DNA from 2 places in the Salinicola sp. MH3R3-1 genome. Region 1 is predicted to be linked to the other one. Evidence: riboswitches for the same ligand, from Rfam matches in the RefSeq annotation. Region 1 holds a riboswitch; the other holds the start of a gene.
What was found. Region 1 has a riboswitch for thiamine pyrophosphate ahead of thiC (phosphomethylpyrimidine synthase ThiC). Riboswitches for the same ligand answer to the same signal wherever they lie in the genome.

Region 1 (14,659 bases):
ACCCGCCACCACCGCACTGGTGGCCGAGGGCCGCATCAATTGGGACAACCTGACTTTGCTAGAGGCCGCCTGAGATGTTCATCGATCCCCATGCCCACATGGTGTCCCGTACCACCGACGACTACGAGGCCATGGCCGCCGCCGGCATTGTGGCGCTGGTCGAACCGGCCTTCTGGGTCGGCCAGCCGCGTACCTTCGTCGGCACTTATGTCGACTACCTGTCTTCGCTGGTCGGCTGGGAGCGCTTCCGCGCCGGCCAGTTCGGCATTCGCCACTACTGCACCATCGGCCTCAATTCCAAGGAAGCCAACAACGAAGCACTGGCCGAGGGCGTGATGGAGTGGCTGCCACGCTTCGCCATGAAGGAAGGCGTGGTCGCCATCGGCGAGATCGGCTACGACGAGCAGACACCGCTGGAGGACAAGTATTTTCGGGCCCAACTGGCCCTGGCCAAGGAGCTCGAGCTGCCGGTCATGGTGCATACCCCTCATCGCGACAAGAAGCGTGGCACTTCGCGCTCGATGGACGTGTGCGAGGAGATGGGGCTCGATCCCTCCTGGGTCGTGATCGATCACAACAATGAAGAGACGGTACGCGAGACACTGGATCGGGGTTACTGGGCCGGCTTCTCGATCTATCCCTCGACCAAGATGGGCAATGCGCGCATGGTCGAACTGCTCAAGCAGTACGGCGGGGACCGCATCATCGTCGACAGCGCCTGCGATTGGGGAATTTCCGACTGCCTTGGCGTCCCCAAGACGGCGCAGCTGGCGCTCGAATCCGGCATCGCCGAATCCGTGGTGCGTCGGGTCACCTATGAAAACGCACTCACGGTCTATGGCAAGAGCGGTCAGATGCACGCCGCCGACTGGCTCGATCCGGCCCCCATCGACCAGCGCACGCTATTCGAAGGCAACTCGATTCTGCGTGGCGGCCGCGATCCTCTTGTCGAGGCAACTCCCGCAAGGCGCCGAGACAATCTGCTCATCGAATGACGCCCGCGTTCCCTCCTATTCGTCATCAGTCACCGGCATTTCCTACCGCTATCTCTTATCGATAATTTCAGCGGAGTGGCAACCGACGCCTCTCGACGGCAAAATGCGGACAACTACCGCACGCCGACGAGAGGAATCTCATGCCTTCGCCGATCGATAACGTCGTCGCAGAATCCAATACCGCAGCGAGGCGACCGGACACCACGCTGGCCATGATCGTCTACGCGTTGTTGCTCGGCGTCTTCATCACCGGCATCACCCCGGTGATTGGCGTGATCATTGCCTATGTCTATCGGGGTAACGGTCCACGCTGGCTGGACGAGCACTATCGCTACCATATTCGTACTTTCTGGATCGGCCTGCTCTACGCCTGCATCAGTTGGATACTGGCCTTCGTGCTGATCGGATTCGTGCTCATGGCACTGCAGGCCGTGTGGCTGATCGTGCGTTGCGTGATCGGGTTCAAGGCATTGCAGGAACACCGCGCACCTGACAAGGTCGAGAGCTGGCTATGGTAACCGGCCCGCCAAGTCGACGCGCAATGAAGAAGAGAAACGCATGATCGAAAGTCTGCAAGCTCGCGCCATCCATCTGCTCTGGCGCCTGCTGTCGCATTGGCGTTTGAAAACGATCTGGTCACTGGCTGGTCTGGCCAGCCACGTGCTGTATGCCGTTTCCCGACGCGAACGTCACGTCACTCGACGCAATCTGGAGGTTGCTTATCCTAATGAGTCCAGCGAAAAGCGCCGCGACCGGATCAAGACCAGCCTGCGCCATTCCGCCGCCACCATGCTGGAGCTCGGGTTCGCCTGGATTGCCAGGCCGAAGCGCGTCGAAGCGTCGGTCGTCGAGGTCCACGGCCGCGAGCTACTCGACAATGCGCGCGCCGACAATCGCGGTGTGATCGTGCTGGCGCCGCATTTCGGCAACTGGGAAATGCTCAATTTCTGGCTATCCAGCCACTTCCCGTTCACCGCGATGTACGAACCGCCCAAAATTGCCGACCTCGACCCTGTCATCCGTCATGGTCGCGAACGGATGGGCGCGGAACTGGTGCCGACCAACCCGCGGGGCGTCGCCGCCCTGCTCAAGGCGCTCAAGCGTGCCGAGGCGGTGGGGATCCTGCCGGACCAGGAGCCCGACTGGGGCAGCGGCGTCTTCGCCGGCTTCTTCGGCCGCCCCGCCTATACCGCCACGCTGCTGCCCAAGCTGGTAGCGCGTACCCAGGCTCGTGTGGTCACCGGTGTCGCCAGGCGCCTGCCTGAAGGCCGCGGCTTCGCGATCCATTTTCTCGCCGCCGACGACCGCGTCTACGACAGCGACGAGGTGACATCGGCCGCAGGCGTCAATGCCTGCGTCGAAGCCGCCATCGCCCTCGACCCGGCTCAGTATCAGTGGGAATACAAGCGCTGGAAGAAGACCGAGCTGGAGCAGCAGAAAGTTCCCGGGTATCGCGAACAGCGCCTGTACAGCAAGCGCTGATCCTCGAGAGATCGGGGCATGGAAAGACCCGCGTTATCGAAACAACCGCGTTACTGCGCCAGACCGCCGAAACGTCCTGCCTGGTAATCGTCGATCGCCGTGGCGATCTCGTCACGAGTATTCATCACGAATGGACCGTGCGACACCACCGGTTCCTCGATCGCATCAGCGTGGCCGAACAGCAGTCGAGCGTCGGTGGTGGCTTCGATTTCGACGTTATCGCCGCCACGATCCAGTTCGACCAGATGCTGCGGCTTGACCGGTTCGCCGCCCACCGTCACCTCGCCATCGACGACGTAAAGAAAGACCTGGCGGCCACTCGGCGCCGTCAGCCGATGACTCGCGCCGGCGGGAAGCGACAGCGTCGACATGAAGACATCGGTCAGGGTCTCGATGGGGCCTGTCGATGCGCCGTGCTCACCGGCGATCAGACAAAGCTCTCCACCACCGTCCAGCGCAATGGCCGGAATCGAATCTCGCTGCAGCCCGATGTAGCGCGGTTCAGTCATCTTCAGGCTGGCCGGCAGATTGATCCATAGCTGCAGAATCTCCAGCGGGCCGCCGTCACGCAGAAACTCGGGCGGCGAAATTTCGGCATGCACGATGCCACTGCCCGCCGTCATCCACTGCACGCCACCGGCACGAATCACGCTCTGGTGATCGGCACTATCGGCGTGCGCCAGCGAACCTTCGAGAATGAAGGTCACGGTCTCGAACCCCCGGTGCGGATGAGGCCCGAACGGCAGCCCGCCGTTATTGGCCGGATAGACCTGCGGCCCGTGATGGTTGAGAAACAGGAAGGGGTCGAGCTGATCGAGCCTGGGACCCGGTAACGGCCGGCGAGTCGTCAGATCGCCGATGTCGTCGCGAATGGCCGGGTGCTGGGCGATGATACGGCGTGGTGTGAATGCAGACATAAAGGTTTCCTCGACTCGTTTGATTGCAGTCTAGAGCACGCCAAGCGCGAAAAAAGCGAATGATCTTCACCGCTTCATTGCATCGAATCATCGATTCATGGAAGGGGGCGAATGCTTTTGCGTCTTCAGCAGCGCTTCTTCGATCAACGCCACCAGCGGCGACTGGTCCGGCGAGAGCCGGGACACCATGATCAATTCACGATGAAAGCGCTGCTCTTCCAGCGAGATCACCCGCACCGGCAACGGCTGCTGGCGGCGCCACAATCCGGTAAGCGGAATCAGCGCGACGCCAAGACCGCACTCCACCATTCGCGCGATAGCGTCGATCTCGTCGAGCTCCAGCCGGATTTCCGGCCGCAACCGTCGCCGTTCGAGAAAACGCACCACCTGGCGCCCCCCGAAAGAGCCGCGGTCGTAGAGCACCAGCGGATGGCTTTCGAGCAGCGATTCCACTGTCCCGCCCTCGACATCGGGCGGTGCGATCAGCACGAACGGCTCGCGAGCAATGACTCGGGAATAGAGGTCGGGAGGCAACGCGAACGGCGGCCGGACGATCAACGCCATGTCCAGATCACCCTTGTCGACCTGGTCGAGCAGCGCCAACGAGACACCGGGCACTACACGAGTCATCACCCCTGGCGCATCGCGGGTCAGCGTCTGCAGAACCTCGGGCAATGCCCCGCTCTGCAGGCTGGCGATCGCGCCGAGATGCCATTCGCCGCTCAAACCGTCCACCCCGGAATGACGGATCCGCTCGGCAAGCGTCAGCATCTCGTTGGCCTGCGGCAATAGCCGACGACCGGCCGCGTTGAGCCGGACGGCACGTCCGGTACGTTCGAACAGCGGTTCGCCGATATCGGCCTCGAGCTTGCGGATCTGCGCACTGACCGCGGACTGGGTCAGCCCGACGGCATTGCCAGCGGCGGAAAACGTGCCGTAACGCACGACGGCGAGAAAGGTCTTTAGCTCTTTGAACATGGCAAGAAAACGGCGCCGTGAATCCAGATAATTTGATAGCAGACAGCAATATTATGCGCTTTTCATCAAATTTATTCGCCATCAGAATACAACCACTGAAATTGCCACGATCCGTTTCATCCAAGACCTAAGGAGCTCTTCCATGGCGCTATCCCCTTTCCACCTCGCCATTCCGGTTCACGACCTGCCTGCCGCCCGCAAGTTCTACGGCGAAACGTTCGGCCTGAGCGAAGGCCGCTCCAGCGAACAGTGGGTCGATTTCGACTTCTACGGTCATCAATTGGTGATTCATGAGCACCCGCAGACGCCGTCGCAGCAATCCGCCCATACCAATCCGGTCGACGGCCACGATGTGCCGGTGCCGCACTTCGGTATCGTGCTGAGTTGGCCGGAGTGGGAAGCGCTGGCCGAACGCCTCAAAGGCTTTGGCACCCAGTTTGTGATCGAACCGTACGTACGCTTCCAGGGCCAGCCGGGCGAGCAGGCGACAATGTTCCTGCTGGATCCGTGCGGTAACGCCCTGGAGTTCAAGGCGTTCAAGGATATGGGTCAGCTATTCGCCAAGTAACATCCCGTCAGCCAACCGAACAAGGCCGCCGATCCTGAACGACTCAGATCAGCGGCCTTGTCGTTCCCAGAACGTCGTTTGAAGCATCGCCGGAGGATGTCGGGCGTCAGGCCGGTTCCAGCCGCCTCAGATGCACGACGCCGATGGCCAGCGCCACCAGCAATAGCACCGCGATAAATAGCGAGACCCCGTTCCAGCCGCCCCAGAACCAGAACGCGCCACCTAGCGTGCCGGCCACACTGGAGCCGAGATAATAGCTGAACAGATAGAGCGAAGACGCCTGTCCCTTGGCCTGCCGGGCGCGCTGGCCGACCCAGCCGCTGGCCAGCGAGTGCGCGGCGAAAAAGCCGAAAGTGAAGACCAGCATGCCGATCAGGATCAGACTGATCGGCTCGAACAGCGTTATCGCCAGACCTGCCAGCATCATCGCGATGAACATCCAGAATATTCGCCGACGCCCTAACCGATCCGCCAGCGACCCCGCCCAGGCCGAGCTGTAGGTGCCCGAGAGATAGACGATCGACAGCAGGCCCACTAGAGCCTGGCTCACCTGATAGGGCTCGGACAGCAGACGGTAGGCGATATAGTTGTAGAGTGTGACGAAGCCCCCCATCAGCAGGAAAGCTTCGAGGAATAGCCAGGGCAGCCCCCGGTCCTTGAAGTGAACGGTGAATCCGGACAGCACGCTGCGCCAGTTCAGCGGACGTGGCGTGAAGTGCCTCGAGGGCGGCAGCCAACGCATGAACAGCAGCGCCGCGATCAGCGCCACGATGCCGATGATCGCCAAAGTGACGCGCCAAGGCACCCAGTCCACCATCACCCCGCTGATCAGGCGCCCGCTCATGCCGCCGATCGAGTTGCCGCTGATGTAGAGCCCCATCGACAGGCCCACGTAGCGCGGATGAATCTCCTCGTTGAGATAGGTCATCGCCACCGCGCACAGCCCGGAGAGCGACAGCCCCGCCAGGGCCCGCATGATCAGAATGCCGGTCCAGTTGGGCATCACCGCCGCCAGCAGCGTGCAGATGGACGCCGCCAGCAACGCGACCGTCATGACCGACTTGCGCCCCACCGCGTCCGAGATCGGCCCGGTGATCAACAGCCCGATCGCCAGCATACCGGTCGCGACCGACAGCGACAGGCTGCTGGTCGCGGCATCGATGCCAAATGCATTCGACAGAATCGGCAGCAACGGTTGAACGCAATAGAGCAGCACGAAGGTCGAAAAGGCGCCGAGGAACAGCGCCAGCATGGTCGGCCGGTAGCCCCGCTGGCCGCGTTCAATGAAGCCGCTTTCGACGGTTTCCGCTTCGCGTTCCAACTGATGATGATTGGCCTGCGTGGCGCGGTAGATCTCGGATGAGGAGTGGCGAGACAACCCGGTTCTCCCGATATCGATGACCGAAGCCGACCGGGGATGAAGGTGCTTCGGGGGCATCAGGGGTTTAGAGATTTGCTTTAGACCTTGGTAGGTTACGCCGCCGCCATTAAGCTTTCTAATATATTATTCGATGCTTTTGAGAGGTTTTACGACTCAAAGGAACTGCGAGTTTCCCATGGAACTACGATATCTACGCTATTTCGTCGCTGTGGCCGAAGAGCTTCACTTTAGCCGCGCCGCCCAGCGGCTGGGCATCTCGCAGCCACCGTTGAGCCAGCAGATCCAGGCGCTGGAGCGCGAACTAGGCACGCGTCTGCTGACTCGGACCAATCGCCGCGTCGAGCTGACCGAAGCTGGGCAAGTGTTTCTCGACGAGGCCCGGGATATTCTGGCACGCACCGAACGCGCCACGCGGCTGGTTTCCCGGCTCGGTCGAGGCGAGGCCGGCCAGTTACGTATCGGCTTTACCACTTCCGTGCCTTTGAGCTCGACGCTGCCGCGCACACTGATGCGCTATCGCCAGCGCTATCCCGACGTCGAATTGCGCATGCACGAATTCAATAGCCAGCGCCAAATCGGGCCGCTGCTACAGGGCGACCTGGATATCGGTATCATGCGCCCGGCCACCCTGCCGGACGGCCTCGACGCCTTCACCTGGATTCGCGAGCCGCTGATGGCCGTGGTCAATGAACAGGGCCCGCTCGGCGGCAGCGCGCTGCCGTTGACGCTCGACGAATTGGCAACCCACCCGTTCGTCTACTTCTCGCCCGCCGCCGGGACCGGCCTGCTCGATCAGTTCAATGCCCTGTTCGCCACACGCGGGCTAAGCCCTCGTCTGGTTCAGGAAGTCGGCGGCCCGAACACCATCATCAGCCTCGTCGCCAGCGGCATGGGCGTGTCGATCCTGCCCGCTTCCTTCCGGCATATCCGGATCGATAACGTCCGCTACCGCCCGCTGAGCGATGCCGACGCGGTTTCCGAAGTGTGGCTCACCCACGCTCGTCACCATCTGATCCCGCAGGCCCGATCGTTCATCGATCTGGTCCAGCGCCCCGGCGACCCATGACACATTTCATTCTCGCCATCGCAATCGCACCCGGCGCCTTCATACACTCGGCTTGACCTCGTTCCCCCCTCGTCACAGACTGCTCACGGCGATGAACGATATCGCCAGCTTGACGGGGTGCCGGTGGAACCGGCTGAGATCGTCCTGCGCTGAAGCCAATTCACAGCGCCACGACGGATCCCGACGAACCTGATCCGGCTAGTACCGGCGTAGGGATCAAGCGGAGAATCTCACATCCCGGGTAGCGTTCCGTCGATTCGTTCTCCCCCCCTCCTGCGCTGTGCGCCGGCCTGACCCGATAGCCTTGGCCAATACGCCGGGCAAGTCATGCCACGGAGCACGACCGAACATGAAATCACCTCAGTTCCTATCCGAAACCGCTCGCGTCGACAGCGCCGCCATCGCCCCGCTGCCCGCCTCGCAGAAGATCTACATCACCGGCTCAAGGCAAGACATCCGCGTACCCATGCGTGAGATCGCCCTCTCGCCGACCCAGACGAAGCAGGGTCTCGAGACCAACGCGCCATTGGCCGTCTACGACACCTCCGGCTCCTACACCGATCCAGCAGCCGAGATCGACATTCGTCGCGGTCTGCCCGAGCTGCGCCGTGCCTGGATCGACGAGCGCGGCGATACCGAATGGCTCGCTGGTCCCAGCTCCAGCTATGGTCGCGTTCGTGCCGAGGATCTACGTCTATCGACGCTGCGATTTCAGCTTCAGCGCAAGCCCCGTCGTGCCCGCATGACAAAAGAGGGACGGGGCGCCAACGTCACCCAACTGCACTACGCCCGCCGGGGCATTATCACGCCGGAGATGGAGTTCATCGCCATCCGAGAGAATCAGCGCCGCCGCGCAGCGAGCGCCGGACCGGAAGACCCCATGCTGGCGCATCAGCATCCGGGCGAGTCTTTCGGCGCCAATCTACCCGACGAGATCACGCCGGAGTTCGTGCGTGACGAGGTGGCTCGCGGGCGGGCGATCATCCCAGCCAATATCAATCATCCCGAGAGCGAGCCGATGATCATCGGGCGCAACTTTCTGGTGAAGATCAACGGCAACCTCGGCAATTCGGCCGTGACCTCCTCGATCGAGGAAGAGGTCGACAAGATGACCTGGGGCATCCGCTGGGGCGCAGACACCATCATGGATCTCTCCACCGGCCAGAACATTCACGAGACGCGGGAGTGGATCATCCGCAACTCGCCGGTACCGATCGGCACGGTGCCGATCTACCAGGCGCTGGAGAAGGTCGACGGCGTGGCCGAAAACCTGAGCTGGGAAATCTTCCGCGACACCCTGATCGAGCAGGCGGAACAGGGGGTGGATTACTTCACCATTCACGCCGGCGTCCGCCTGCACCACGTGCCGATGACGGCCAGGCGCGTCACCGGCATCGTCTCCCGGGGCGGCTCGATCATGGCCAAATGGTGCCTGTATCACCACAAAGAGAGCTTCCTCTACACCCATTTCGAGGACATCTGCGAGATCATGAAGGCCTACGACGTCTCGTTCTCGCTGGGTGACGGTCTGCGCCCCGGATCCATCGCCGATGCCAACGACGAAGCGCAGTTCGCCGAGCTCGAAACGCTGGGCGAGTTGACCCGGATCGCCTGGCGACACGACGTGCAGGTAATGATCGAAGGCCCCGGCCATGTGCCGATGCAACTGATCAAGGAGAACATGGAGAAGCAACTCCAGTGCTGCGATGAAGCGCCCTTCTATACGCTCGGCCCGCTGACCACCGATATCGCACCTGGTTACGACCACATCACTTCCGGCATCGGTGCGGCGCAGATCGGCTGGTACGGCTGCGCCATGCTCTGCTATGTCACGCCCAAGGAACATCTGGGGCTGCCCAACAAGGATGACGTCAAGACCGGCATCATCACCTACAAGATCGCGGCTCACGCTGCCGACCTGGCCAAGGGGCACCCCGGCGCCCAGCGTCGCGACAACGCGCTGTCCAAGGCACGCTTCGAATTTCGCTGGGAGGACCAGTTCAATCTTGGCCTCGATCCCGATACCGCTCGCGCCTATCACGACGAGACGCTACCCAAGGACTCGGCCAAGGTGGCGCATTTCTGCTCGATGTGCGGACCGAAGTTCTGCTCGATGAAGATCACTCAGGAAGTCCGCGAGCGCTTCGGCGGCGACGCCACCCATATCGACGGAGACCAGCGGGAGGCCGGTCTGCAGGAGCAGGCGGAGCGCTTCAAAAAGGAAGGCGGTGAGCTCTACCGGGAAATCTGATACCGCCGGTGGCATATACCGCTTGTGCAAGCAGGCCCGCGTCTTCCGAGCGTCGACGAAGGTTTGACTGTCGGACTGCCGCACTAAGACTTTGGTCGCAATCAAGTTATATGCCATCCCGTTTTCGAATGGGCGGATCGCAAAAGGCCCGGGGATGCGTAAAATGCGCGCTTTTGCCCCCGGCAATTTCGCCTGCACAAGGAGTCACGCATGACTGCAACCCCCTCCCGGCCGAATCTATGGCGCCGTATTCCCTTGTGGCAAAAAATCATCGCGGGCCTGGCGTTAGGGATTCTGGCGGGCGCGCTGATGGGCGAGCAGGCCAGCGTGTTCAAACCGCTCGGCGATATCTTCATCAACGGCATCAAGATGCTGATCGTGCCGCTGGTGTTTTCGACGCTGGTCGTCGGCATCACCGGCATGCGCGATCCGCAGAAAATGGGCCGTGTCGGTGCTCGCACGATCGGGCTCTATTTGGTCACCACCGCCTTCGCAATCGTCATCGGCCTGGTCGCGGCCACGATCTTTCAGCCGGGCGTCGGCGCGGACGCCTCGATGAGTGCGGCGCAGCAGACCAGTGAAGCGCCGTCGCTGGTGGACATCGTTGTCGGGCTGGTGCCGTCGAATCCTCTTCAAGCGATGATCGAGGGCAATATCCTGCAGATCATCGTCTTCGCCATCGGTCTGGGCATCTCGCTGATGCTGATCGGCGAAAAGGGCGAGCCCGTCGTGCGGGTGTTCGAAAGCTTCGCCGAAGCGATGTACAAGCTGACCGCCATCGTCATGGCATTCGCGCCGTTCGGCGTGTTCGGCCTGATGGCCAACGTCTCGGGCCAGTACGGGCTGGACGTGCTGCTGCCGCTGGCCAAGGTCATCGGCGTGGTCTATCTCGCCTGCCTGGTTCACGTCCTCGTGGTTTACACCGGTCTGCTGACGCTGGTCGGACGCCTCAACCCCGTTCGCTATCTGCAAGGCATCATCGACGCCCTAGTGGTCTCGTTCTCTTCGGCCTCGTCTTCCGGCACCCTGCCGGTTTCCATCCGCTGCGCGCAAAAGAATCTCGGTGTCTCGGAAGGTGTATCGAGTTTCGTGCTGCCGGTAGGCGCGACCATCAACATGGACGGGACGGCGATCTATCAAGGTGTCGCGGCGTTGTTCGTCGCCCAGCTGGTCGGGGCCGATCTGTCGATGATGGATTACGGCATGATCGTACTGACCGGCACGCTGGCTTCGATCGGCACGGCGGGCGTGCCCGGCGCGGGTCTAATCATGCTATCGATCGTGCTGGCGCAGATCGGCCTGCCGCTGGAGGCGATCGGTGTTGTCGCAGGCGTGGATAGAATCCTCGATATGGCGCGCACCAGCGTCAACGTCGCCGGGGACCTGATGGTGACAACACTCGTCGCCAAGAGCGAGAAAGAGCTCGACCTGGACACTTATAACCGTCCGAGCAAAGCCTGACAGCCAATTCTCTTGCCCAAACGTCTCTAGCCCAAACGACAGCGGCCCCGGTCAAGACCGGGGCCGCTGCGTGAAGAGTCTTGGCCGGGCAATGATAGGCTCGAAAGACTCGGTGTACTGAGATTCAGCAAGATCTAGTGGCGTGGTTTGGTGGCGTCCTTCAGATCGCCCTTGGCGGACTTGGCATCACCCTTGGCCTGCTGGGTTTTGCCTTTGCTTTCGAGTTCGCGGTCCTTGGTCATCTTGCCAGCAGCTTCCTTGGCCTTACCAGCTGCCTTGTCGACCTTGCCTTCCGTCTTGTCTGACTTTGAATTCGTCATGGGTGCTACCTCGTTTTCCGTGGATATCCTTATCCGTTCGCCGTTCTCTTCGATACTGAGCTGCGAGCATCGTATACAGCGAACGTAATCTCAGAGTAGTTCGCCGCGGGAAAGTCGGAACGGGAGATTGGTAACAATTTGTTCGCCAAGGCGGACGTTCTGCGGAGGGCGCGTCACGGAACAGCGGGAAAGAACCAAGAGCAGAGAACACGCAGCGGATCGACGAGAGCCGCCCGACTGCAGGCGGCTCGATGAAAATCAGACGGGGAACATCAAGTGCGTGAGGTCACTTCCAGCAGGTGGTAGCCGAACTGGGTCTTTACCGGACCGTGCACTTCGTTGACGGCGCCATTGAAGACGACTTCGTCGAACTCCTTGACCATCTGGCCACGTCCGAACGTGCCCAGCTCGCCGCCCTGGCGCCCGGAGGGGCAGTTGGAATGCTGACGTGCCACTTCGGCGAAGTCGCTGCCGGCTTCGATCTGCTGCTTGAGTTCGAGACACTTCTGCTCGCTGTCGACGAGAATGTGGCGGGCGCTGGCCTGTGCCATGAGATCACTCCTGAGTCTTGACCATTGGGAAGCGGGCATTCTACGAAATCCGCCCTGCCGGCGTCACCGACAATCGTCTCGACGGCGCTCGACAGAGATTGCGTTGCCCCGGTCAACCGAAGCGCTGTTCGAGATAGCGATTGATGTCGGCGGATTCGTACATCCACTCTAGCGTGCCGTCCGCTTTCTCGATGCGCAGGCACGGCACCATCGTTCTCCCGCCGCCCGCCATCAGTTCCTGGCGATGACGAGGGTCACGCTGGGTATCGCGCAGCTCGATGGGCAACGCCAGTCGCTCGATCTGGCTGCGCACGCGCTGACAGAAGGGGCAGCTCATGAAATGGTAGAGTGCGAGACGCTGGCAGGCGCGGTCGACATCGGCCTGCGCTTCGGCTGAACGTTCGAGGGGAATCGATGAAAACATGGTCTTGAGCCACTCCGTGATTCGATGGGACATGAAGAGAGATAGCACCCTTTTGTCGGGTTGGCGTCAGTTCGGCGGCAGAGAAACGTCACGGTTCGAGGTGTCAGCATCTTCGGAACCGATGTCGTCGCCAATGTCATTGGCGTCGGCGCCCTCGGAAACGGCGCCTTCAGCACGCGCATTATCAGCGGCTCGATCGAGCGCAGCGGCCTCCTGGTCATTGATCAGCACCGGAATCGTCAACGGGGCGTCGGACGGCGTCGCCAGACTCGTCGGGGAGAAAGCATTGAGGGGCGCGGGGGCGTAGCGCTGAGTGGGAGGCAGCGGCGGCAACAGAAAATCGCTGGAAACGATCGGCTGGGCGAGTTCCGCATCACCCGGTAGCCGCAGGGTCGTTTGCACGAGCGGTGACGCGAACTGATCCCGGAACTCCTGACGCGAAACGTCTCCGCTGCCGTCGGCATCCAGCGTGTGCCAGTCACCGCCCAGCCCCAACCGTTCGATATCGATCGGAAGAAGGTCGCCGTCGGCGTCGCTGTCGGCGGTATCGAACACGTTATCCGCACTGACCTGAGCCACGCCCTGCGGCGTCGCGCGATCGACGACGACATCGCGCTCATCGGGAGCCGACGCACAGGACGCCAACACCAGGATACCGGGCAGTAGACTGGCGAGACGCCAACACTGCCGCTGCATTCTTTTTCTCATCGATTTCTCTCCCGCTGTTGGGTCCATGGTAGCCGGCGCCGAATCGCCGAGTCAGTCACGAGGATTGCGCAGCGTGCCGTTGTCGAGACGCTGTTGCCAGCTCTGCCAGAGGCTGAGCCGGCTGGATTCGCCAACCTCGCGTCCACCGCCACTGAGCTTGCTGATCCAGAGATGGCTACCATTGAAACTGTAGATCGGCACCAGATCCTTGCGTTTCGATGCCGGCTCGAGGGTCTTGACGATATTGTCCAGTACGATCGGTGGCGAGGTCGGCGATGCTGCCCAGGTCACCACCATATGAAACTGATCGTAGGGAATGTATTTGACGTAATGCAGCCGCAACTGGTCATCGGATACACCCAGCTCGCGCAGCGTCAGATATTTGGCCATGGCGAAGTCTTCGCAATCGCCGGCGCCCACGCCGAGAAATTCGAATGGCGTTGCCCAATAATCTTTCACGTGCCAGACATCGATATCGTCGACGAAGCGAAGCTGATTGAAAAAGTCGTTCACACCCGCCAGTTTCACCTCGATGGATCGTCCCTGTAGACGATCGATCAACGCTGGCCACTGCTGAATGCGTTGCCACCCGTTCGCGCCATATAACGTCTCGACTTGCTGGCGCGGCGGCAGCCGCGGCAGAGCGTCGACCGGGAAGCCGCTGCTCCCCAGCGTCAGCGCCACGACAAACGCCATCAGCCAGCACTTCACCTTCCGGCCCCCACCGTTCGGTGGCGTCATCGGCTCGGCGACGCGTCGGTTGAGGAGCACCGAGGCGAGACTATGTCAGTTCCAGCGGCACGATCGGTGCCAGATAGCCCTGATAGCCATCGGCACCCACTTCCGCCACCCGCTGGCGCTGTTCGTCGGACTCCACGCGCGTCACGATGACCTTCGCTTCGACCTGATGGGCTGCCATGCACAGACTACGCAGAAATTCGGTATCGACATCGTCACGCACGAAGAAGCCCTGATCGATCTTGACGTAATCCGGGCGCAACCGTGCGAGATAGCTCATCGCGGACAGATTGCGTGCGAACCGGTCGATACCACCGCGAGCGCCGAATCGATGCGCCACCCGGAACAGCTGCTGCACCCTGTCCAGATGCTCGAGCGCGATCTCTTCACTGACCTCCAGATCGAGCTTGGCGGCGAAGCGCGGGTTCGACTCGAGCCAGCCGACGAGCCGTCGATACTGCGCCTGATCCGCCACCGAATCAGCGGTCAAGTTGACGGCTAACCGCCCCTCGAAACGGGCCTCGCGATCGCCAAGACTTTCGAGCACCGCCCTATCCAACTGCACCCCCATCTGGAAGTGATTGATGACAGGAAGGAAGATATAAGCCGGGTGCTGAGTTTCCCCTTCGTTGAGTCGCACCAAGACCTCTCGGTGTAACTCGCTGCCGTCAGTCAACAACACGGGCTGGGCAACGAAGCTGATATCTCGGGCTTCGAGCGCACGCTCGATGATCTGACGCCACTCCTGACGTCCCCGCGCCGCGGTCACGTCGCCAGGATGTGCGGTGACCCACCGCTGCTGGCGTTCGATCGCTTCAC
Region 2 (14,659 bases), on a different contig from region 1:
TTCGGTCAGGCAGCACGGGTGGCGAAATAGCGCTTTCCGAGCCCGGCACTCTATATCAATCTAAGCGAATCCCGTTCAAGGAAAACTACAATGACTCGCCCTACTCACTTCCCGCTTTGCTTCTCGACGAGCTGTCTGCTGTTGTCGTTGATGTCTTGCTCCGTCGCCCAAGCAGATAATGATGGATGGCCATGCACCAGTGGAACCTCAACGGCCGATATGAACGAATGCCTGACAAGTGTCGCGAAAGAGGTCGACGAAGAACTACATCGTTATCTGAAGGTAGCTCAGGCGTCACTCGATCAAGGCCATGAGCAGTTTCCCGACGGAGTCAAAAAAATAGATCTTTCTGAGGAGAGCGCTGCTTGGAAAGAGTACGTCAGCACCTATTGCAGGCACGTTTACGACTCCTATGGCACAGGTAGCCTGAGGGATTCAGCCGCAAGGCGCTGCTACGTCGATTTGACGAAGGAACGTACACATCGAATCTGGGAGGACTTCATCGCCACACCCGACTCGAGCGCTCCTGCGTTACCTGAGCCGAAAATATAAAGAGCTCGACGCTCGAGCCCGTTCCGCCATGTGGGTCAGCATCGCCTACAACTTTCCATTGTAGCCGAGGCAGCGCCTCTGCCGTGGGCAGCCCAATGCATTTTCTATAGCGCCACAAGCCAATCAAGACCAGCCAAGCTTTTCCGGCGGGTAGCTTTTTTTCGCGTCGGATTATTGGTCTTCACGCTGCTCAATCGATGCGACTCCCGCATATTGGTAGTTATCGCCGAGCGACGTAGATCTCAAAGTCGGTGTGGCTATTGCTTCTATCGCTGGGGCTCCTTCACGGCCTAGGCTCCAGAAGCCAAAGCTGTCATAGTGGATAGCCAACGCTTTAAAAATGGATACTCCATTGAATTACATAAGAAATATTGCTTATGCCGCTGTGATCGGCGCTGTATTCGCTTCGACTCAGGCGCTCGCAGACGATCTCGAATGCACCTCGGATAGCCTGATGAAGCATGTCAGCGAGCAGACGCAACAGATCGATGACTACATTTCCAGCAGCGACAATCCGCAGCAGACCCAGCAGGATCTGACCAGCATGGCGCGGGGCCTGCGGGAGAATGGTCAGGTTTCCAATCACGATGAAGAGATGAAGAAGCTGGCTAGCGGCGCTGACTTCGAGCCGTCCCAGTCTTTCTGTGACGATATGCAGACCACCATGTCTGCGCTCGAGTCTTACATGGAGAGTCATCCACAGTAATTCTCTCGAGCGATGCCGCTTTCGAGCCTGACGGCGGCAAGCTGGGCCAGCCGTCGCGCCGTGCCGGCATCATTTCGGCATCGAGATTGTTTTCGGGTCTATTCTGCTAGATACTGTATGGATAAACAGTCATTGCGGAGCCTTCGATGGTCATTTCCTTTCCAACGCCTGAAGCCAGACTCAGACGCCGTGTGGAAAAGCTTATCTCGGTGGCGCACGCCAATCGTCGCCATCAGGTGACGATCAGTCGAGGCGAAGGCGAGCCCGTGAATGTATGGGAACGGCTCGTCGAGCAGTTCGATGACAGCGACAGAATTCATGTCATACACATCACTCGTCACGACATCCTGCTCAACTGGTGCTCGTCTACTTCGGGCCTCGCTTCGTGAAGCCATCCGTGGGGTCACTCGTGCGGCCACAAGGCATTTTTTTCACGCACCGGTCTTGTCGGATATCGTAAATGGCGGGTGGATCTAGGCTTTTTTTGATTGACGATGCGGATGCGGGCATGAACGGTGCTACCCTGAACCTAGTCTTCAGTGATGTAGCCAATGTACCGCGCGTTAATTTTTCTCATCGCTCCCCTTCTTCTGGCAGGCTGTGTGTCGGCTAAGCCGCGGCTGACGGCCACGAATTTCCTGCAGGACAGTAATACCTGCGAGCGTCAGACACATCAGATCAGCGGTGAACCCGAGTATCAGCTATGCATGGCCAGGCGTGGGTGGCCGGATCCTCAGACGCAGGTGGCGAGAGAGCAAGCGGACGATAGCAATGGCGGCCGCAACAACGGCCTCATCGACGAGGCCATCAACGGCCTTCAATTCGGTTTGCAGTGGGATCTGGATCCAGATTGAGCGGTCATGCGTCATTCATGGAGCTGTTCATCAAGTGACATTAAGTGACAGTACCGTCGGCGAATCATCGCCTTGGCGACAACCGCCGCGCCGCTGTACAACACGGGCCACTCGGCTAACCTGATAGCCGACCCCTTTTCAGGAGGATTCCATCATGTCAGAACCGTTTGTCGAGATCAGAAAGACTCACAAACCGGGTAATCCGGCCGAGGTTTGCTACGAGGTCTATGATGGCGATACCGGTGGCAGCCTCGGACATTTTGCCGATGTCTCCCAGGCTCAGAAACGTGCCGACAGCATGAACCGGATGACATCCCGCGAGACCGGCAAGCGACTGGACAACCCCACCGACGAGGCTGAAGTCGAGTAGTACGCCTCGGGCCTTTTCCTGGGCTGCCGCTAAATTGAGCCCAGCACCTCTTCGCTGTCTTCACTCTCGGCTCAGTGGTAGAGACGCAAGCCGACCCGGGTCACGCGATTGCCTTCCATTTCGTTGACGACCCAGTGAAATCCGTGCCAATCGACGTCATCCCCGACCACGGGATGGCCTCCGACGCGAAGCGCCACGAACTCCCCAAGCGTCATCTCCTGCTCGCCAGGGCTCAAGGTCAAGCCGTAGGCGTTGGCCACTTCCTGCATCAGTGCCTCGCCATCCAGCGTGAACGTGCCGAAGAAAGCACGCTCTCGCTTGAGTTTGGCTTCGCCATTGAACAGGCGGTTGAGGGAGGGCAGATCACCGGTTCGCCCGATCAGACAGATGACGTCGCGCAGACGAAGGCGAGTACTCCCCTTGGGGTGCAGCATCGCGTGCTGGCGGAAAATCGCGGAGATCAACGTGCCTGACGGTAGACGCAATAGGCGAATCGGCACGTCATCGAGCGATTCGTTCTCGACCTTGTAGATGAACATCTCGTAGTCGTTTTCGGGCAATACGCCCAACTGCCCTCGCCGATCCGGTGTGGTGCTCTCCGGCAGCACGACGCGCATCCAGACCGCGACGCGTGCCAGCGTCGACCCCTGAAGCAGAAGCGAAATCAACACGACGAAGAACGCCACGTTGAAATAGAGCGAGGCGTTTTCGACACCGCTGATGACGGGGAAGATCGCCAGCACGATGGGTACCGCGCCGCGAAGCCCGACCCAGGAGATGAAAAAGAGTTCGCGCCAACGAAAATTGAAGAACGGCAGCAGCGAGACCATCACCGCGACGGGACGCGCCAGCACGATCAACGCCACTGCCAGAATCGCGCTGGGGATGGCGTAGTCGATCATCTCGGACGGCGTCACCAGCAACCCCAGCACCAGGAACAGACCGATCTGGCTGAGCCACGCCAGCCCGTCATGCACCGGCAGAATATGGTTGAGATGGCGGCCCGGCTGGTTGCCGATCATCAGGCCCGTCAGGTAGATGGCCAGGAACCCGCTGCCACCGGCGGCACTGGTCGCGCCGAAAATGCAGAATCCCAGGGCCAGGGCCAACAGAGAATAGAGACCCGGCGCCAGGTCCAGCCAGCGCAGCAGTTTGGCCGACACCCAGCCCCCACCCAGTCCGACCGCGAGACCCAGGCCGAACTGGAGAATGAAGTGCATCAGCGTATCCCAGACCCCACCGACGGCTCCCGTCAACAGCTCGGCCAGCGTGATGGTCAGGAAGATCGCCATCGGATCGTTGGTGCCGGACTCGATCTCGAGCGTCGCCCCTACCCGCTCGTTGAGATTGACGCCCTGACCCTTGAGCATCGAGAACACCGCCGCGGCATCGGTCGAGCCGACGATCGCGCCCACCAGCAAACCTTCGACCAGGCTCAGATCGAGTAACCACATCGCCAGCAGGCCGACAATGCCGCTGGTCAGGAAGACACCGATGGTCGCCAGCGAGAGCGCGGGCTTGAGGCCCACGCGAAACGTCCTGAACCGTGTGCGAAGGCCGCCATCGAGCAGGATCATCGCCAACGCGAGATGGCCGATCAGAAACGCCTGGGAATAATCGTCGAACTGCAGGCCGAGCACACCCTCCTCCCCGGCGAGCATGCCGAGACCCAGAAAGATGACGAGCAGCGGTACGCCGATTCGCGACGAAACGCGACTGGCCAGGATGCTGAGGGCTATCAGTGCCCCGCAGACGAGAAAAAGGCTATTGATCGAGTCCAAGACTGAGCCCGTTGGTCAGGTTGAAAGGGCAAGATTCAAGCCACAGTATGCCACGTCCGCGAAAGCTTGCGGCGCTGAAAAGTGCTGTGAATTTAATCTTTTAGCCATTGAGGGTGAGCGTATACCCAGTTTTTTCCGTCTTCGCCATGCAGCGATAACGCCAGCGCCAACGCCCGCATACCGGCACGATACGCGCCGAGCGCGGGCAGGGGCTGATAGCGGCGATACGCGGTGACGAACGCGTCACGCTGGCCCGCGGTGGCGAGAATCAGTTCGAGCAGACACAGATCGAATTCCAGCGGCGCCCACACCAGGGCTTCCCAGTCACTCCAGAGCCAGTCCGTCGCCCCCGCCAGGAACTGATCGCTACGCAGGTCGGGCAGCGACCAGACGGCCCGCGTGGGCACCGGAAAGATCGGCGCCTCACCCACCCAGTCACGCTGGGGATGATGTTCGAGGAAGCGCCCGGCCCGTTCCGGCCAACGCGATAGCGGCGACACGTCGCCCGCGGGATGGCCGAACCCCGGCAGCCCCTCATGATGCAGGATTCCCAGCTGATGGCCCAGATGCTGCGCCAGCGCCACGCCCATTGGCGGCGGTTCGGCCCGCCGCCAGGGCAGGCTCCAGAGCGGTGCGCCCTGCAATCGCCCCAGATAGGTCATCGGCAGCGGAGCCAGCGGGAGTCGCGGCGGCAGCATGCCCGGTAGTTGGGTCAAGGCTTCCGCAGACTGCCAGCGGTCAAACCCGAACAGCCGCTGAAGACCTCGCCAGAACGGGTCGGTCGTCGGCGACCTTCTCGCCAGCTTGAAAAGTTGTGGCGACAGCTCCTCACTGCGCCACAGCCAGTTGGCGCTGTCCGGCCAGCGAAGCGCCAGCGGCGTCAGTGACTTGCCGGTCAATACCGATACCCGTCGCGTCAGTTCGGGGGAGGCGTGGGGCGAGTCGTCGAATGCCGTCAATGAACATCATCCTTGCAGGAGCGCTGCCATCGCCGGTGGGCAGGCGGCGCTGGTCGGCGTACAATTCGGGGCACTGGATAGGGGTGCCCGTCACGCGGGCTGAGAGTGAAATTGGCTGCAGGCGCGATCGAGCCATCGAGAACGCGATTGTAAACAGCCATGCACAACCCTGGAACCTGAACCGGCTAGTACCGGCGGAGGAAATGCCAGCAGTTCTCGCATGTCTTCTTCCGGTTCCCCTCAACGGGAGTTGTCATGCCACCACCCGGACTCCTCGTCCGGCAGGCTTCGCTGACCTTCGGTGATCGCCCGCTGTTTCACGACCTTCAGGCCTGCTTCGATGCAAGCAGCTGGACCTGCCTGCTCGGCCGTAGCGGCAGCGGCAAGAGCTCGTTACTGCGCATGATCGCCAGCCTGAAACTGCCTGACAACCATCACATCGATCTCGAAACCAGCGACGGTTCGCCGCTGACGGGTCGGCTGGCCTGGATGGCGCAACAGGATCTGCTCGTGCCCTGGCAGCGCGTGGCAGGCAACGTGATGCTCAGCGCCCATTGGCGAGGGCGTCCTACCTCCGCTGATCGCCAGCGCGCCGGGCAGCTGTTGGAACAGGTCGGTCTTGCCGACAAGGCCGAGCAGTGGCCCGACGAACTCTCCGGCGGGCAACGTCAACGCGTCGCCCTCGCCCGCACCCTGTTCGAGAACGCCAGCGTGGTGCTGATGGACGAGCCCTTCTCTGCGGTGGATGCCATCACGCGGCTGGAACTTCACGAACTCGCCAGTCGGCTGCTGGCCAATCGCACCGTGATCATGGTCACTCACGATCCGCTGGAAGCGTTGCGGTTGGCCGATCGGATTCTGATCCTCAAGGGAGAGCCGGCTCGGCTGGTATCGATTGGGGTGCCCGAAGGCTCTCGCCCTCGCCCGCTCGACGACAGCGAACTGCAGCGTCGTCAGGCCGAACTGGTAACCCAGCTGCGGGAGTCCGATCATGACTGACCGTCGCGGCTGGGATCGCTGGATGCGCCCGCTGCTGGCGCTCGTCGTGCTCGTCGCGGTGTGGCAGCTCATTCTGACGCTGACCGGCGTGCCCCGCTATATTCTGCCCTCGCCGATGGCCGTCGGCCGCGCCCTGATCGAGCAGCGCGGACTGCTGGCCCATCACGCCGGCATCACCGCCATCGAGATCGTGGCCGGACTGATCGGCGGCATCCTGCTGGGGCTGGCCACCGCATTGGCACTGGCTCGATTCCGGGCGCTACGCCGAACGCTGCTGCCACTACTGCTGATCAGTCAGGCCATTCCGCTGTTCGCGCTGGCGCCGATCCTGATGCTGTGGCTCGGCTATGGCATCGGCCCCAAGATCCTGATGGCCATGGTCATCATCTACTTTCCGGTGGCCTCGACCGGCTACGATGGCCTGCGCCAGACGCCCCAGGGGTGGCTGGATCTGGCCCGGACGTTCGGGTTGAGCCGGCGTCAGCGGCTGTTGAAGGTTCAGCTGCCGGCCGCATTGCCGTCGCTGGCCTCCGGACTGCGAATGGCAGCCAGCGCCGCGCCGATCGGCGCCGTGATCGGCGAATGGGTGGGCTCGAGTCAGGGGCTTGGCTACCTGATGCTGAACGCCAATGCCCGGCTGCAGATCGATCTGATGTTTGCCGCCCTGGTCGTGCTGGTCGCGTTCGCCGTGCTGCTCTACTTCGGCGTCGATGCCGCATTGAGACTGGCGATGCCGTGGCAGCAGGACCGGATAACGACCGATGACTGAAGCCGATATGACATCTGGCGCAGACGACAGTGCCTTGCCTTCAGGCCTTCGCCTGAACGCATCACCCAAGACGAACACCTAAGACCATCCATTCGACCCAACGAGGGAATCCGGAATGATGACTTCACGCTCGACGCCTTGGTACCGCAGGCTGGCCATGAACCTGGGACTGTTCGGTCTGACTCTGGTCGGCCTGGCATTGTTTGGGCTGGCATCAGCCTCGCCGGCACTGGCGCAGGACAATGACGACGACCTGGCGCCACCGCAGATGATCCCTTTGAGCGTGATGCTCGACTGGTACGTCAATCCGGTCCACGCCCCGATCATCATTGCCAAGCAGCGCGGACTGTTCGAGAAACGCGGGCTGGACGTCGATATCCAGTCTCCCGCCGACCCCAGCGTTCCGCCCAAGCTGGTCGCAGCCGGACGTATCGACCTTGCGGTCAGCTATCAACCTCAGCTGCATCTGCAGGTCGACCAGGGGCTACCCGTCGTCCGGGTCGGTACGCTGATCGCGACGCCGTTGAACGCGCTGCTGGTGCGCGCGGACAGCGGAATCGACGATATCTCCCAGCTTGCGGGCAAGAAGATCGGCTACTCGGTGGGCGGCGTCGAGGAAGTGCTGCTTGCGGCGATGCTCGAGCACAACGGCCTGAGCCTGAAGGATGTCGAGATGGTCAACGTCAACTTCTCGCTGACACCTGCCCTGATCAGCGAGAAAGTGGATGCAGTGACCGGCGCGTTCCGCAATTTCGAGCTGGCGCAGATGAAACAGGAAGGCGTCGAAGGCAAGGCGTTCTATATCGAGGAGCAGGGGATCCCCGACTACGACGAGCTGATCTTCGTCGCCAATCGCGACACGCTCGATCAGCATCGCGACGCCGATCGACGCTTCATGGATGCTATCGGCGAGGCGACCTCCTGGATCATCAACCATCCTGACGACGCCTGGCAGAGCTTCATCGGCTATGATCCGTCGCTGGATACGCCGCTGAACGCCGCGGCGTGGAAAGCCACCCTGCCGCGCTTCGCGCTGCGTCCCTCGGCGCTCGATACCAAACGCTATCGCGACTTCGAAGCCTTCCTGCTCGAGCGAGGGCAGATCAAGGCGCAGAGTCCGGTTTCTCGTCTCGCGGTGGATCTCAACGCCTCCCAGTGACACGCATTCCGGTGGATGACATGAGTTCGAATTCAACCGACGGCGATTCCTCGCGCCCCGAACCGTCGCGCCCCGAAGCCTGGCGCTACGACCCGCAGCAGGATCCGGTCGAGACGCTGCCCAGCGTCTCGCTCGACGACCTGGCCGCGCTTCCCGCCCGGCCGGGTGTCTACGTCTTTTTCGGTCTCAACGATTTACCGCTCTATGTCGGCAAGAGTGTCGATATCCGCAGCCGCATCCGCAGTCATGTCCAGCAGCCGGCCAGCCGGCGGCATGCCCAGATGATCGACCAGACCCAACGTATCGCCTGGCTTCGGACCAGCGGCGATCTCGGCGCGCAACTGCTCGAGGCCGACTTGATCAAACGCTGGGTGCCGCTCTACAACCGCCAGTTGCGCAAACGCGTCCGCATGGTGAGCTGGAACTGGCCCGAGGGCGATGCCCGGCCGGCGCTGACCGACGGCCAGTGGGTGGTGACGGCACGAACTCAGTTCTACGGCCTGTTCCGCAATCGCCGCGATGCGCAGATGACATTACGCGACATCGCCACCGAGGAATCGCTCTGCCTGCGGGTGCTGGGGCTCGAAGCGGGCAGCGGGCGCTGCTTCGGCTATCAGATCGGGCGCTGCCGTGGCGCCTGCTGCGGTGGGGAGACCCTTGACGACCACGCCTCGCGAGCGCGTGACGCCATGGAGCGGCTGCGCATCGAGAACTGGCCCTGGCCCGGCCGGGTCGCCTTCCGTGAAACCAATCGCTATGGCGAGGCCGGGCTGCATATCGTCGATCACTGGCACTATCAAGGCAGTGTCGCCCGGCTCGAGGAGCTCGACGTGCTGCCCGATACTCGCGGCTTCGACATCGATACCTACCGCATTCTCAATCGCTTCATTGCCGCGCCGAGCCCGGCGATCGAGGCCATCCCGATCGATGGCGAGATCGACTGATACCCGATGCGAGATCGAGTGATACGACGCGTGATCGACTGATATGACGAGCTACGGCGCGTCGATGAAGCGATTCACCGCTTCGCGAAAGGCTTCCGGCTGTTCGGCGTGCAACCAGTGGCCGGCGCCGTCCAGCGTCTGCCACTCTGCGCCGGGCAGAACCGCCTCGACCGCGTCGCGATAATCGTCTCGCACGTAGGGCGACGCGCCACCACGGATCAACAGTGTCGGCCCTTCGAAGGGTGCGTCCCCATCGGGGGCGGCGACGATATCTTCGTAGCCGGCACTGATTTCGTCGAGCCCTACGCGCCAGCGCATCACGCCGTCGTCGTCGCTCACCAGATTGGTGGCCAGAAACTGCCGCGTGGGCGCACTGGCTATCGCCTCTTCCATCAGCCTGCCGGCATCGCGCCGGGAGGCCGGCTCGGCCGCCTCGACCCGACGCATGGCGGTGAAAATGTCGTCGTGACCATGGGCATAGACCACCGGGGCGATATCGGCGACGACCAGGTGAGCCACCCGCGCCGGATGCAGGCGTGCCAGCGTCATCGCGACCTTGCCGCCCATCGAATGGCCCAACAGGTCGATCCTGTCGATCTCGAGCGTATCCAGCAGCGCGATCACATCGGCCGCCATCGACGCATAGCGCATGCCGTCGACATGCGGCGAGCGACCATGATTGCGTAGATCGACCGCGATCACGCGACGCTCGCTCTGCCACTGTTTGATATGGGAACGCCAGTTGTCGGCGCTGCCGAACAGGCCGTGCAGCACGACTAGCGGAAGCGCGGTCCGGGCGTTCTCCGGCTCACCGGTATCGATACAATGAAGTTGCAACGTCGTCTCTCCTGATAATCTGCCTAACACCGTTGGAGCAGAATAACAAAGCCTGCGCCGCAACGCCGATCCGTCGTGTCACGACACCCTCAACTCCGCTGGCGTGATATGCCCGGCAGATTCAACTGGTCGCGCTGCGTCAGCAGACGCCGCCCCAGATAGGCCAGCAGCACGCCATATAACGGCAGGAAGAAAACCAGGCTGATCGTTAGTTTGACGGCGTAGTCGAACCAGGCGATTTCGACCCAGTGCTGCCGCATGAAGGGATCCGGGCCCTGCCAGAAAGCGATCGCAAAGAAGGCGAAGGTATCCGCCAGATTCCCCAGGATGGTGGAGAACGTCGGCGCGACCCACCAGGCGCGAAGACGGCGCATCCGATCGAAGACGTGAATGTCGAGCAGCTGACCAAGCACATAGGCCATGAAACTGGCCAGCGCAATCCGGCCGACAAACAGATTCCACTGCGCCAACGCCTCGAAGCCCTGGAAGCGGCCCTGCTGGAACAGCACCGATACGCCATAGGAAACCAGCAACGCTGGCAACATCACGCTGGCGATGATGCGCCGCGCCGATGACTTGCCGAATAGCCTGACCGTCAGATCGGTGGCCAGAAAGATGAAGGGGAAACTGAAAGCACCCCAGGTGGTATGTAAACCCCAGAGCGTAAAGGGTAGCTGAACCAGATAGTTACTGGCGGTGATCACCAGCACGTGAAAACTGACCAGCCAGAACAGGGCGAGCCGGAGTTGGCGACTGTCGAGTGTCAACATGGAGAACCTTTTTCGTTTGCCGGCGCTTCTGACCCATGAAGCGTGTGTCTACCGGAGCGTGGCCGAGGGGTAAGGGAACCCTCTGGATGACGTGGTTGTGACGCCGTGATGGCGTCCCCCGCGAATAGCGGGCGCATATTATAGAGATTGGGAAGATCAACGGCCAGAAAAACTACCGATTGTCACGGGTTAAAAAACTATTGTAACAATAAGTTACATTAAGCTAATATGACGCGAGACTGAACCGCCGGTTCAGTGTTGGCAACCCGCCAACGCGAATGCGGAATTTTTTATGACGACCACAGTTACCCCGCTCGGCGATCACCAGATCGGCCCTGCCACGGCCACGCTCAAGGCTATCGCCAACGAAAGCCGGTTGCGCATCTTGTGCCTGTTGATGCGTGGCGAGCGTTCGGTTACCCAGATCAACCAGGAGATGACGCTGAGTCAATCAGCGCTGTCACAGCATCTGGCGGTGCTACGCCAGGAGCGTCTGGTATCGACACGTCGCAGCTCGCAGGTGATCTACTATTCACTCCAGGGCAATGCTGCCGAGCGCCTGATTCAGACGCTCGGCGAGCTGGACATCGGCTGACACCCATAGCGAAGCGATACTAGCGGCGCTGCCAGCGCAGATCGTCGACGCGCTGGAGCACGCCGTCGACGCCTTTTTCCAGACGGCTGTCCACGCCTTTGCCCAGCCTGCCGATCAGGCCGGTGCGGGTCTCCAGCGATACCTTCAATACCCGAGCTCGCTGGCGCTGCTTCTCCAGCAGATAGGCGTCGCTGGTGCCCACGGCATCGACCAGGCCGGCGGCCAGCGCCTGGCTGCCATACCAGATCTCGCCGGTCGCGGCGGACTCGACATCCAGCCCGGGGCGTCGCTCCCCGACGTAATGCTTGAACAGGTCATGAGTCGAGGCCAGATCCTCGAGAAACTTGGCTCGCCCTTCTTCGCTGTTCTCGCCCAGTACGGTCAGCGTGCGCTTGTAGCGCCCGGCTGTCAGCAGTTCCACGTCGACATCGTGCTTCTTGAGCAGACGATGGACGTTGGGTATCTGGGCCACGACCCCAATCGACCCGATCACGGCAAAGGGCGCCGCGATCAGCTGATTGGCGCAGCATGCCATCATGTAGCCGCCGCTGGCCGCGACCTTGTCGACGCATACCGTCAGTCGGGCCCCGGCGTCGCGAAGACGATCCAGCTGGGCCGCCGCCAATCCGTAACTGTGGACCAGCCCGCCGCCCGACTGCAGCCGCAGCACGACCTCGTCGCCTGACCGAATCTCCTCGAGCAGCAGCGATACCAGCTCGGCCAGCGCGGGTGTGCCGGACGCCTTGAGGTCACCATTGAAATCCAGCACCCAGACTCGCTCGGTATTGGCATCCGCGCGTTCCTTGGCGGACTGCTTGTCAGCCTGCTTGCCGGATTTCTTGAGCCGCTTGGCGAGCTGGCGCCGGCTCGCCTTGGGCTCAGCCGCCAGACGCAGCTGTCGGCGCCGACGCTGAAAGCGCTCATCGAGCTCGACGACCTTCAACGTCGCCCCACCGCCGCTCTGCCCTTTTCGTCGCCCGTGGGCGATCAATGTCAGGATCACCCCAAGGGCGATCACCAGAGTGGCGGTCTTCGCCAGAAAAAGGCCATAGTCGGCCAGCCATTCGATCACTTCACGCTCCTTGCACTGAGAAATACCCGTTTCCAGGCCTTCGTTCTATCCGAGTCGCGTCCACGCCAAACTCGTTTTCGCCCCGACGATCGTCTGGCGCCTGATTGAGGCCAGCATGCGCTTGCACGAGACTTGCATGAAAATATGGGCAATGATTTGCTTAGCGTTTTGTGACCGGAGAGACCCTCATGGAAGACCAGCAACTGATTGCCAAGCTCCGCGCGCGCTTCGACGCCGAGGCTGCCGAGTCGGTGTCGGCCATCTATCAATTCGATCTCGACGACGTCGACGACTACCACATGTCGATCGATCACGGCGTGCTCGATATCCAACCCGGCCGTCATCCGGACCCTAGCGTCACCATCATCAGCGACACGCAGACCTTGCTGGCGCTGGTGAGGAAAGAACTCAATACCATGCAGGCGTTGCTGACGGGCAAGGTCAAGGTCAAGGGCGACATCGGCCTTGCCAGCCGGCTACCCAAGCTGTTCGGCAAATCCAAGGCCTGAGTCGGCCCGATCAGCGCACCGCCACCGATTCGCAGTGAGTGTCGATCAACTGGCGCGAGATCGAGTAGACCGGCGGAAGCTGCGGCAGCTTCTGCGGGCGAAACCAGGCCGCATCGACGATCTCTTCCCCATCGATGCGGATGCGTCGACTGGCGGCTTCGGCGAAGAATCCCATCATCAGCGAGTGCGGGAACGGCCACGACTGACTCTTGAAGAAGCTGACGCGACCGACATCGACACCCACCTCTTCCATCACTTCTCGCCTGACCGCAGCCTCCACCGCCTCGCCCGGCTCGATGAAACCGGCCAGCGTCGAGTAGCGCTGAGGCGGGAATCGAGGGCTGCGCGCCAGCAGCATGTCCTTGCCGTGGGTCACCAGCGTGATGATGCATGGCGAGATACGCGGATAGCCGCGTAGACCGCAATTATCGCACTGCATCGCGAACTCGTGAACGAGCCGCCGTGTGGCGTGGCCGCAACGGCCACAGAAGCGATGATCCCGCTCCCAGCGTGTGACCTGGAGTGCCGTTGCCAACAGCTCGCTCTGCGCGGCCGGTACCTGCGCAAGCCAGTCGCGGAACGCCGGCCAATCGTCGCGCCCCGCCTCGACCACCACGGCCACGGGCTCACCCAGCCAGTAACCCAGCGGCAGCGCCCGTTCCGGCCAGCGTTCGCAGCGGATCAGCATGTTGCCGGCATCCGACGCCACGCCGTTGTCGCTCATGCGCAGCAGCCAGCCGCCCTTGGCATCCGCCGGCGGCATCTCGCGTTGTAACATCAGCGTGGGGTCTCCGGCAGAGCCAAGGCATCCCAGTGGCACTGACCCGCCGCCTGGCGAATCTGCTCGAGGCGCTGCTGATGCGCTTCCCACTCGGCTGCGCTCGGCTGGACCACGGCCAGCGTCGAGCCGTTGCGCTCGACCTGACGCCTGCCGCTGGCGCCGCCGGACTCCCGATTCTCGCTGGTGTCGTTGCCGGCCAGCGACAGCGCGGTCTGGCCCCCGGTCATGGCGAGATAGACTTCGGCCAGGATTTCGGAGTCCAGCAGCGCGCCGTGGAGCACACGCTGGCCGTTGTCGATGTCGTAGCGCTTGCACAGCGCGTCGAGGCTGTTGCGCTGCCCCGGGTGCATCTGCCGCGCCATCTTCAACGTGTCCAGAATGCTGCAGTGCTCGGCCACCGGCCCCAGCATCGGCTCCCCGCGGGCCGCGTTCAGCAACTTGAACTCATGATCGAAGAAGCCGACGTCGAACGGGGCATTGTGGATCACCAGCTGCGCGCCGCGCATGAACTCCCACAGGTCGTCGGCGATCTGCGCGAAGACGGGCTCGTTGGCGACCCGTTCGCTGGTAATACCGTGAATCTCGACGGCTTCCGCTTCGATATCCCGTTGCGGGTTGACGTACTGGTGATAGGTCCGTCCGGTGAACCGGCGATTGACCAGCTCGATGCCGCCGATCTCGATGATGCGATGGCCTTCCCGCGGATCGATACCGGTGGTTTCCGTGTCCATGACGATTTGACGCATACCGTTATCCTCGCTTGTGTCCGGCGGCTTGAATGTCCGGAGGCTCAGTGCCTGTAGACCTAGTGCCGGTGAACCCAGTGCCCGTAGCCTCAGTGCCTGGCGGCCGTCACTCGTTGTACGGGAAAAATTGCTGTCGAGGCGCGCTCAACGGACTGAAGACCGCCGCGCCGCGACGACTTCATCGATCGCCTCGTTGACCAGGCGGTCGGCGGCCTCGTTGCCCTGATGGCCACTGTGGCCCTTCACCCAATGCCAC

Region 2: another riboswitch for thiamine pyrophosphate. It lies ahead of BTW08_RS09730 (ABC transporter ATP-binding protein); the one in region 1 lies ahead of thiC (phosphomethylpyrimidine synthase ThiC).

Annotation. Positions count from the first base shown of each region.
Region 1 covers NZ_MSDP01000038.1:12,491-27,149, forward strand. The annotation lists gene BTW08_RS17260 (EboA domain-containing protein) at 1-73, shown strand, start outside; gene BTW08_RS17265 (TatD family hydrolase) at 75-995, shown strand; gene BTW08_RS17270 (DUF4870 domain-containing protein) at 1,136-1,513, shown strand; gene BTW08_RS17275 (lipid A biosynthesis acyltransferase) at 1,554-2,477, shown strand; gene BTW08_RS17280 (pirin family protein) at 2,528-3,394, opposite strand; gene BTW08_RS17285 (LysR family transcriptional regulator) at 3,482-4,372, opposite strand; gene BTW08_RS17290 (VOC family protein) at 4,515-4,940, shown strand; gene BTW08_RS17295 (MFS transporter) at 5,047-6,318, opposite strand; gene BTW08_RS17300 (LysR substrate-binding domain-containing protein) at 6,497-7,387, shown strand; TPP riboswitch at 7,491-7,620, shown strand; gene thiC (phosphomethylpyrimidine synthase ThiC) at 7,737-9,638, shown strand; gene BTW08_RS17310 (dicarboxylate/amino acid:cation symporter) at 9,849-11,099, shown strand; gene BTW08_RS17315 (CsbD family protein) at 11,234-11,419, opposite strand; gene BTW08_RS17320 (peptidylprolyl isomerase) at 11,692-11,970, opposite strand; gene BTW08_RS17325 (glutathione S-transferase N-terminal domain-containing protein) at 12,083-12,427, opposite strand; gene BTW08_RS17330 (hypothetical protein) at 12,461-13,090, opposite strand; gene BTW08_RS17335 (transglutaminase-like cysteine peptidase) at 13,154-13,798, opposite strand; gene BTW08_RS17340 (EAL domain-containing protein) at 13,884-14,659, opposite strand, start outside.
Region 2 covers NZ_MSDP01000015.1:67,090-81,748, forward strand. The annotation lists gene BTW08_RS09700 (hypothetical protein) at 1,007-1,258, shown strand; gene BTW08_RS09705 (DUF1654 domain-containing protein) at 1,405-1,647, shown strand; gene BTW08_RS09710 (hypothetical protein) at 1,810-2,112, shown strand; gene BTW08_RS09715 (hypothetical protein) at 2,267-2,482, shown strand; gene BTW08_RS09720 (potassium/proton antiporter) at 2,554-4,263, opposite strand; gene BTW08_RS09725 (hypothetical protein) at 4,356-5,222, opposite strand; TPP riboswitch at 5,292-5,442, shown strand; gene BTW08_RS09730 (ABC transporter ATP-binding protein) at 5,478-6,221, shown strand; gene BTW08_RS09735 (ABC transporter permease) at 6,214-6,990, shown strand; gene BTW08_RS09740 (ABC transporter substrate-binding protein) at 7,106-8,149, shown strand; gene BTW08_RS09745 (GIY-YIG nuclease family protein) at 8,170-9,093, shown strand; gene BTW08_RS09750 (alpha/beta fold hydrolase) at 9,145-9,930, opposite strand; gene BTW08_RS09755 (7-cyano-7-deazaguanine/7-aminomethyl-7-deazaguanine transporter) at 10,020-10,700, opposite strand; gene BTW08_RS09760 (metalloregulator ArsR/SmtB family transcription factor) at 10,993-11,295, shown strand; gene sohB (protease SohB) at 11,315-12,367, opposite strand; gene BTW08_RS09770 (SCP2 sterol-binding domain-containing protein) at 12,556-12,876, shown strand; gene nudC (NAD(+) diphosphatase) at 12,887-13,654, opposite strand; gene dnaQ (DNA polymerase III subunit epsilon) at 13,654-14,403, opposite strand; gene rnhA (ribonuclease HI) at 14,548-14,659, opposite strand, start outside.